Regions from separate parts of the Absiella sp. AM29-15 genome, predicted to be linked through region 2. Evidence: a T-box and tRNA genes for the amino acid it is inferred to sense, from the RefSeq annotation. Region 2 holds a T-box; the other holds one or more tRNA genes.
What was found. A T-box is a leader RNA that pairs with one kind of tRNA and senses whether it is charged. The one in region 2 lies ahead of metG (methionine--tRNA ligase), so its partner is inferred to be a tRNA-Met.
Positions count from the first base shown of each region.

Region 1: it encodes a tRNA-Met, which carries the amino acid that the T-box ahead of metG (methionine--tRNA ligase) is inferred to sense. The anticodon was not compared.

Region 1 covers NZ_QVFL01000023.1:26,409-30,670, reverse strand. The annotation lists gene DW761_RS19005 (ABC transporter ATP-binding protein) at 1-705, opposite strand, end outside; gene DW761_RS19000 (LysR family transcriptional regulator) at 807-1,667, shown strand; tRNA gene DW761_RS18995 (tRNA-Phe) at 1,953-2,028, opposite strand; tRNA gene DW761_RS18990 (tRNA-Met) at 2,032-2,108, opposite strand; tRNA gene DW761_RS18985 (tRNA-Ser) at 2,146-2,236, opposite strand; tRNA gene DW761_RS18980 (tRNA-Ile) at 2,253-2,329, opposite strand; tRNA gene DW761_RS18975 (tRNA-Met) at 2,342-2,418, opposite strand; tRNA gene DW761_RS18970 (tRNA-Pro) at 2,429-2,505, opposite strand; tRNA gene DW761_RS18965 (tRNA-Arg) at 2,514-2,590, opposite strand; gene DW761_RS18960 (V-type ATP synthase subunit D) at 2,749-3,384, opposite strand; gene DW761_RS18955 (V-type ATP synthase subunit B) at 3,387-4,262, opposite strand, start outside.
Region 2 covers NZ_QVFL01000017.1:53,742-58,003, forward strand. The annotation lists gene DW761_RS15995 (hypothetical protein) at 1-365, shown strand, start outside; gene DW761_RS16000 (ABC transporter ATP-binding protein) at 379-1,017, shown strand; gene DW761_RS16005 (hypothetical protein) at 965-1,756, shown strand; gene DW761_RS16010 (DUF4186 domain-containing protein) at 1,791-2,168, shown strand; T-box leader at 2,224-2,422, shown strand; gene metG (methionine--tRNA ligase) at 2,458-4,262, shown strand, end outside.

The DNA of each region.
Region 1 (4,262 bases), on a different contig from region 2:
AAGACGCGCTACCTTCATCATCTGTACCTGTAGTTCATCTACATTTTCTTGAAATCGCTTTTGTTCCCGTTTCTTAGAAACAAAGGTACGGATCACACGGATACCCGCAAAATTATCATCAAGAATAGAAGAAAATTTATCCAGCAGCTTTTGATATTGTTGATACATTGGTGTCGTAAACCGTATAAACACATAAAGAATCAGGATAATAAAAGGTACACTCGCAATTAAAATCCATGCTAAACGCATATCCAGAAACATTGCCATAATAATCGCCCCAATACAAATAAAGGGAGAGCGAACCACTAAACGAATCAACATTGCAACGGCAACCTGTAGTTGATTCACATCATTACTCAGTCGATTGACTAATGTAGGTGTTCCAAAGTAATCTAAATCCTGATAAGAAAATGCAGTAATATGTGAGAACAATGCATTTCTTAAATCTGTGCCAAAGCCTTGTGATGCTTTTGCGGCTTGATATTGGCAGGTAATAGAAAAACCAAAACCAATCATAACCATAAAAATCATGATAAAGCTATAACGATATACCAGTTGTTGATCCTGTGCCATGATTCCATCATTGATCATATATGCCATAAGTGTTGGCAGAAGCAGTTCTAATATGGCTTCCATCAACTTACAAAATGGTCCAATGATACATTGTTTTCGATATGGTTTTAAATATTTTAACAATTCTTTCATTTTCATCATCCTTTTCGCCTTTATTATTATACCCAAGGGGTTGATATATGTATAATATTGGTTTAATATTTAAAATATATATAAAAAGTATGGTGATAAAAATGGATATTAAACAGTTACAATATTTCCTCACGATTTGTGAGGAAGGACAGATCACAGCAGCAGCAAGACGTTTACATATGGCACAGCCTCCCCTTTCTTATCAATTAAAGATGTTGGAAGAAGAACTTGGTGTAGCGTTGGTACTGCGTGGCAAGCATCATATACAATTAACAGATGCCGGAGAGTTATTAAGAGAAAAAGCCGAACAGATTTGCCGGCTTTGTGAGGATACAAAAAAAGAGGTACAGGATGCGAAAACACAAGTTGCCCATGAACTTCGTATTGGCATTGTATCAAGTTCCCATCATGCGTTTTTGGAAAATGGCATTCGTAAATTCCATGAAGATTTCCCTAAGGTTTCTTTTGTGTTAAAAGAAGGAAATACTTTTCAGATCCTGGAGCTATTAGAGAAAGGCCTGATTGAAATCGGCGTTGTCCGCACACCATATCCACAAAAGAATATAAAAGCAATCCCCTTTTGGGAAGAAGGAATGGTGGCGGTATGTGATAGAAGCCAATGTTTATCAAAAGATAATCGTTTAAAACTGCAGGATTTAACTAATGTGCCATTAATATATTATGAGCGCTATGCTTCCTTATTGGAGGATTGTTTTCTTCAATCTGGTCTGTTGCCTACATGTTTTTGTATCAATCAGGATGCCAGAACTTCCCTGTTATGGGCAAAAGCAGGATTAGGTGTTGCGATTGTTCCTAAAAGCGCAATTGCTCTTATCGAACATGAAAATTTAAAAATCTATGATATTGACCATCCACGTTTAACCACTTCCATTCATATTATTTGTATGAAGGATCGATATCTTTCAGAAACTGCACAGACTTTTATCGATTATTATAAATGAAATCTGCGAATATGCAGATTTTATTTTATTCCATATAATGTATATAGAAACGAGCCTTTCTAATCACAGCAAGGGAAAGGAAACCTTATACCTATCAAATCCTGAGGCACGTTTTTTGCCTGGGTAGACGTTCTATATACTCGCCCCCGCCAATTGGAGGCATACCCATGAACTTAAAAACCGTTAGGTCTTATCCCAGTTTCTTAAACCGCAGCCTGAGGACGTTTGAGTCCCCCGCATATAGAAAAAAACCTATCTCTTACGAAATAGGTTTCACGTTCCAAATGGTGGTCCCGGTCGGAATCGAACCAACGACACAAGGATTTTCAGTCCTTTGCTCTACCGACTGAGCTACGGGACCATTTGGTTGCGGGGGAAGGATTTGAACCAACGACCTCCGGGTTATGAGCCCGACGAGCTACCAGGCTGCTCTACCCCGCGATAAATGAGCAATAAATTTTAAACGCCTTAAACTTTTTGGCGGAGGAACTGGGATTCGAACCCAGGCGCCAGTTTCCCGACCTACCGGTTTTCAAGACCGGACCCTTCAACCACTTGGGTATTCCTCCAATTTTGTTATGAAATTGGTGGACCCTGTAGGACTCGAACCTACGACCCACCGGTTATGAGCCGGATGCTCTGACCAACTGAGCTAAGGGTCCAAATTAGTCAATTGGTGGCGGGGGCGAGACTCGAACTCGCGACCTTCCGGGTATGAACCGGATGCTCTAGCCAACTAAGCTACCCAGCCAAAAATATCATGGTCGGGATGACAGGATTTGAACCTGCGACCCCTTGATCCCAAATCAAGTGCACTACCAAGCTGTGCTACATCCCGATATTTTATGGCGCGCCCAGTAGGAATCGAACCCGCAACCTTTTGATCCGTAGTCAAACGCTCTATCCAGTTGAGCTATGGGCGCATATTTTTTTCTTTAGCACTGTTTGCCTCAGTGCCCTAATATAATACCAAACATATCCATAAGTGTCAACAACTTTTTTCAATTTTTTTTACTTTTTTTGAAGAAATTTTATTAACACCTTTTTCCCCCTTTAAATAAGGCCTAAATAAGGAGCACAACTAAATGTGCTCCTGGTTTTGTTTTCGATCTTTTGTAGCCTTTATGACCTTTTGCCTTGAAAATTCCTCACGTTCCTTCTCTTCCAAAGCATCACTAATAAACTTAATGTTACCTTCAAATTCCGGAATAACGATATTCTTCAAAGCATTTGCACGCTTCTGCGCTTTACGAATCGCATTGGCAAGACGATACACACTGTTCTCTACTTCCGCCAGTATAACAGTCATTTCTTTTACCTTATAAAAACACTTATACGCATAATCCAGTTTTGAATTGGCATGCTCCAATCCATAAGTTAATTCCAGACTCTGCTTATCATAATGAATTTTAGGTATCTCCACGCCCATTACACTACGATAGCTCACATGAACACCTGTATCAACAGGTACAGCCTCTACCAAGTCACTAATAACACCCAATGACATATTCGCCTGCTGTAACGCATAATAAGCCTTCTGGTACGTGATTGTAATTTCATCACGCAATAATCTTACACTATCCAATAAGCTCATCATTTCTCTTGTCAATATATTACGCTTACGATCCATCAGTTCATAGCCCATTTGTGCCAGCTGATTAGATTTCTTTGTCGCAATCAGATTTCCTTTTGTAGGAAACACCTGTTTATTTGCCATAACTATTCACCTGGATTCTCTAATTCTTTGATAATCGGTCCGGCTTTGATTTGAAAACGCTGAACAGCACGTTCATGGTCATAATACTGATCAAGGACTTCATTATCTACACGATCCAATTCACCACGTGGAAGAACGCTTAGTAAATCCCATCCAAGATCCAGTGTTTCTTCAATTGTTCTGTTTACATCAAATCCTTGATTTAAGAAATGCTCTTCAAATAATGTTCCAAAAGACATATATTGTTTATCAACATCACTTAATTCATCCTCACCAATAACACTGGCTAGACTTCTGGCATCCTGCACTTTCGCATATGCCGCAAACAACTGGTTACTGACATCAGAATGGTCTTTTCTTGTATATCCTTCACCAATACCATCTTTCATCAAACGTGAAAGGGATGGAAGTACTCCAACTGGTGGATAAACACCCATTTGATTCAAATTACGATCTAATACAATCTGTCCTTCTGTAATATAACCAGTAAGGTCAGGAATTGGATGTGTAATATCATCATTTGGCATGGTTAGAATAGGAATCTGTGTCACAGAGCCATTCGCCCCTTTGACGATCCCTGCTCTTTCATATAAGGAAGCAAGGTCAGAATATAAATATCCAGGATATCCTTTACGACCTGGAATTTCACCTTTACTACTTGAGAATTCACGTAGTGCCTCACAATAGGATGTGATATCCGTCAAAATAACCAATACATGCATATCATGTTCATATGCTAAATATTCTGCGGCAGTTAAAGCACAACGTGGTGTTAATGTACGTTCAATGATAGGGTCATTGGATAAATTGATAAACATAACAACTTTCTCCATAACGCCTGCTTCTTCAAAGGAACGTTTAAAATAATCCGCAACGTC
Region 2 (4,262 bases):
TAAAAGTTTTAGGAAAAGGAATCTTGTATCTTATGGTATTATTGTGTATAAAATATGCCATAGATGTTTATTTTCAGAACGCTAATCTATCATTTTTACATTTTATGATGGAGAGCATATTAAGGATGGTAAATCTTGCATTAATAGCTTTCCTTGGATATCAGATGATAAAAGATATAAAATTCTTTAGTTATGTATTAATATTTTTAATGATTGTGATAGGATTTTCTATTATAACTAATATAGGAAGTTCAATCATTTTAATGAGAACACATGATATGTTAACCCTGATTTCATTAGGATGTTGTACATTTATATTAATATGTGCAAACTGTTATACACTAAATCATTGGGACTATTATTAGAGGAGGAAGTAATATGAAAATCAAGTTAGAGAATGTTGGGAAAACGATAAAAGGACAGATGATATTTCAAAATGTAAATGTAGAACTCATATCAGGTCATATCTATGGTTTTGTTGGATATAACGGTTGTGGAAAAACGATGCTGTTAAGAATCATCAGTAATTTAGTAAAACCAAGTGAAGGAATGATTTCTTTAGATGAACAACCATATTCTGCGATAAAATCAATGCCAAAAATTGGTATCGTGTTAGAGAAACCAGATTTTTTCAATGAATTAAGTGGATTAGAAAATCTTGAAATGTTAGCGAAAATAAGAAATGAAATTCATACAGACAAGATAATGGAAGCAATTAAAAAAGTTGGATTGTTGACACAAGAAAATAAAAAAGTAGGAAAGTATTCATTAGGAATGCGACAACGTTTAGGGATTGCACAGGCAATCATGGAAGATAATGATATCCTTATACTAGATGAAATTACAAGTGGCCTTGATGAAGATGGTGTAAAGATGATTTATGATATCTTAAAAGAAGAAAGAGAAAAAGGAAAATTAATTATCATAACATCACATAATAAAATAGATATTGAAGAACTCTGTGATGAAACGTTTAAATTTAATAATGGAACAGTGCATGCATATGAAACAGATTAGAAAATTATTGATTTTATTTATCATTGTAGTCTTGGGCAGTATTGGTTATGGATACTATAAAGGAAAGGAAATCCCTGTAATAGAAAAAATTGATGTATCAGAAGGAACTGTGAGATTCAATTTGGATAATGCTGGATATGAAGGAAAAACTGATAAAACACTCGTTGAAAATATAACGTATGATTCAGAATCTAATACATTTGAAAAATTATATAAAAAAAGTGATTTAATTGTGAAAGTATCATTGAAGAATAGAAAACAAGATTATAATACTATTTGCAGTGATGTAAATATTTTAGATATTTATAAAGGCACACCATTAAATGAAAAGACAATTCAAGTTTATGAGCCATTTGGATATCAGGAGAAAGATATTATTAATATTTTTGGTGTTTGTTTGCCAATGAGAGAAAATCAAACATATATATTGTTTTTGAAAGAAAATGCAGATCAGCGATATCAATATATATCATCTTTATATGGAAAATATAATTATGAGCAAGATGCATATATGGAAGTATATAATTCAGAAATGAAAGCAAAAGATATAATGCCATATGATATGGTTGACTTCAATAAAGATAAATATTATGAAATTATGAAAGAATTAGGATATACGGATATGGACTTAAAGGCTAATGAGGGAGGATATCAAAGGCTTGCGGAATTAAAAGATACAAGAGAAATCATTCGTGCATCTTTTGATCAACTTGTATCCAAAAATAATAGCATTCATTGAAAACAATGATATACTGTTTTACGAAGGTGATTACATGGATAAACAAGAATGGATGAATCAGTTGTTTTTCAAACTGAGCCAGTCAACGTTTCGTTCCCAATTTCATTTAAGTGAAAAAGATAAAATATATATCCAAGAAAAAGGCATGGATACAATGGAAGAACATGCACGTGATTTTGTTAGAAAACGTTTAGCTCCTGCAGTAATTGAAAATGATGGGAAACAAACACCAATGCGAGGACATCCTGTGTTTGTGGCACAACATGCGACAGCGACTTGTTGTAGAGGATGTTTATCAAAATGGCATACGATTTCAAAGCATGGGCGCTTATCTGAAAAGCAACAGGATTATATCGTGATGATCATTATGCAGTGGATCAAGAAGGAAATGCAAAAAAAGATTTGCCGATGAATGAAAATTTCGGTTTAGCCCTTGTAAATAAGGCCATAATTCTATATAATGATACCAAAAGGTAAAGACAGGAAAAGTAGTCTATTTTGAAATTATAGAGAGCAGATGGCTGGTGGAAATCTGTATGGATGAATAGATGAACATGGACCTGGAACCGCTTTTCCGAATAGTTAGGAAAAGACGTTGTCGGCGTTAACGATTTGAGGTGCAGCAATGCACAAATAAAGGTGGTACCACGAGCTTTCGTCCTTTGGCGAAAGTTTTTTTATATGAATAGGAGGCTATAACTATGTGTGAAAAATGTAACAACAAAAAAGGCAAGTATTATATCACAACCGCAATCACGTATACATCAGGTAGACCACATATCGGAAATACGTATGAAATCGTTTTGACAGATGCAATCGCCCGTTATAAACGTCAGCAGGGATATGATGTATTCTTCCAGACTGGAACAGATGAACATGGTCAGAAAATTGAAGAAAAAGCAAAAGAAGCTGGTGTTACACCAAAGGAATTTGTGGATAATGTCGCAGGCATTGTTCGTAAGAATTTTGATATGATGAATACAAGCTATGATTACTTTGTTCGTACGACAGATGAAAACCATGAAAAACAGGTACAGAAAATCTTTAAGAAGCTGTATGAACAGGGAGATATTTATAAGGGTAAATATGAAGGTATGTATTGTACACCATGTGAATCCTTCTGGACAGAAAGTCAGCTGATTGATGGTAAATGTCCTGATTGTGGACGACCAGTACAAAAAGCAACAGAAGAAGCATACTTCTTCAACTTACAGAAATATGCACCTAGATTGATCAAGCATATTGAAGAACACCCAGAATTCATTCAGCCAGAATCAAGAAAGAATGAAATGATCAATAACTTCTTAAAACCAGGATTACAGGATTTATGTGTATCCCGTACAAGTTTTAAATGGGGAATTCCTGTAGACTTTGATCCAAAACATGTGGTATATGTATGGGTAGATGCTTTAAGTAACTATATCACTTCATTAGGATATGATGCAGATGGCAATCATGGAGAAAATTATAAAAAATTCTGGCCTGCAGATGTACATATCATTGGAAAAGATATCCTTCGTTTCCATACCATTTATTGGCCAATCATGTTGATGGCTTTAGGTGAACCACTACCTAAACAGGTATTTGGACACCCTTGGCTGTTAGTTGGTGATGGCAAGATGTCTAAATCAAAAGGTAATGCAATTTACGCAGATGAATTGGTACACTATTTTGGTGTAGATGCTGTTCGTTACTTTGTATTACATGAAATGCCATTTGGACAAGATGGAACAATTACTTGGGATTTAATGGTAGAACGTGTAAATTCTGATTTAGCAAACGTATTAGGAAACCTTGTGAATCGTACGATTTCTATGCAGAATAAATATTTCAATGGTGTCATCAGCAATCCACTTGAAAAAGAGCCAATTGATGATGAATTAATCAACTTGGCATTAGATACTCCAAAACGTGTAGAAGCTAAAATGGATACCTTACATGTAGGGGATGCGATTGAAGAAATCTTTACATTATTAAAGAGATGTAACAAATATATTGATGAAACAGAACCTTGGGCATTGGCAAAAGATGAAGCGAAGAAAGATCGTTTGGCAACGGTACTTTATAATCTGTTGGAAAGCATTCGTTTTGCGGCAGTATTATTAAGCAGCTATATGCCTGAAACAGCAGAAAAGATTCTGGATGAATTAAGCACGAGTGAACGTGATGCTGCTAGTCTTGAAGAATTTGGCAATCTGGAATGTGGACACACAGTTGATCCAAAACCTGAAATCTTATTCGCACGTATTGATGTAAAAGAATTTATGAAAACGTTAGAAGAAGATAAGAAAAAAGAAGCAAAGGCAGCTAAGAAAGCTGAGAAAAAAGCAGATGACGAAACAAAAGCAGAAATCGGTATTGAAGATTTCACAAAAGTGGAATTAAAAGTCGGTACCATTGTATCTGCGGAAAAACATCCAAAAGCAGATCGTTTATTAGTTGAACAAATTGATCTTGGTGATGAAACACGCCAGATTGTCAGTGGTATTGCGAAAAGCTTTAAGCC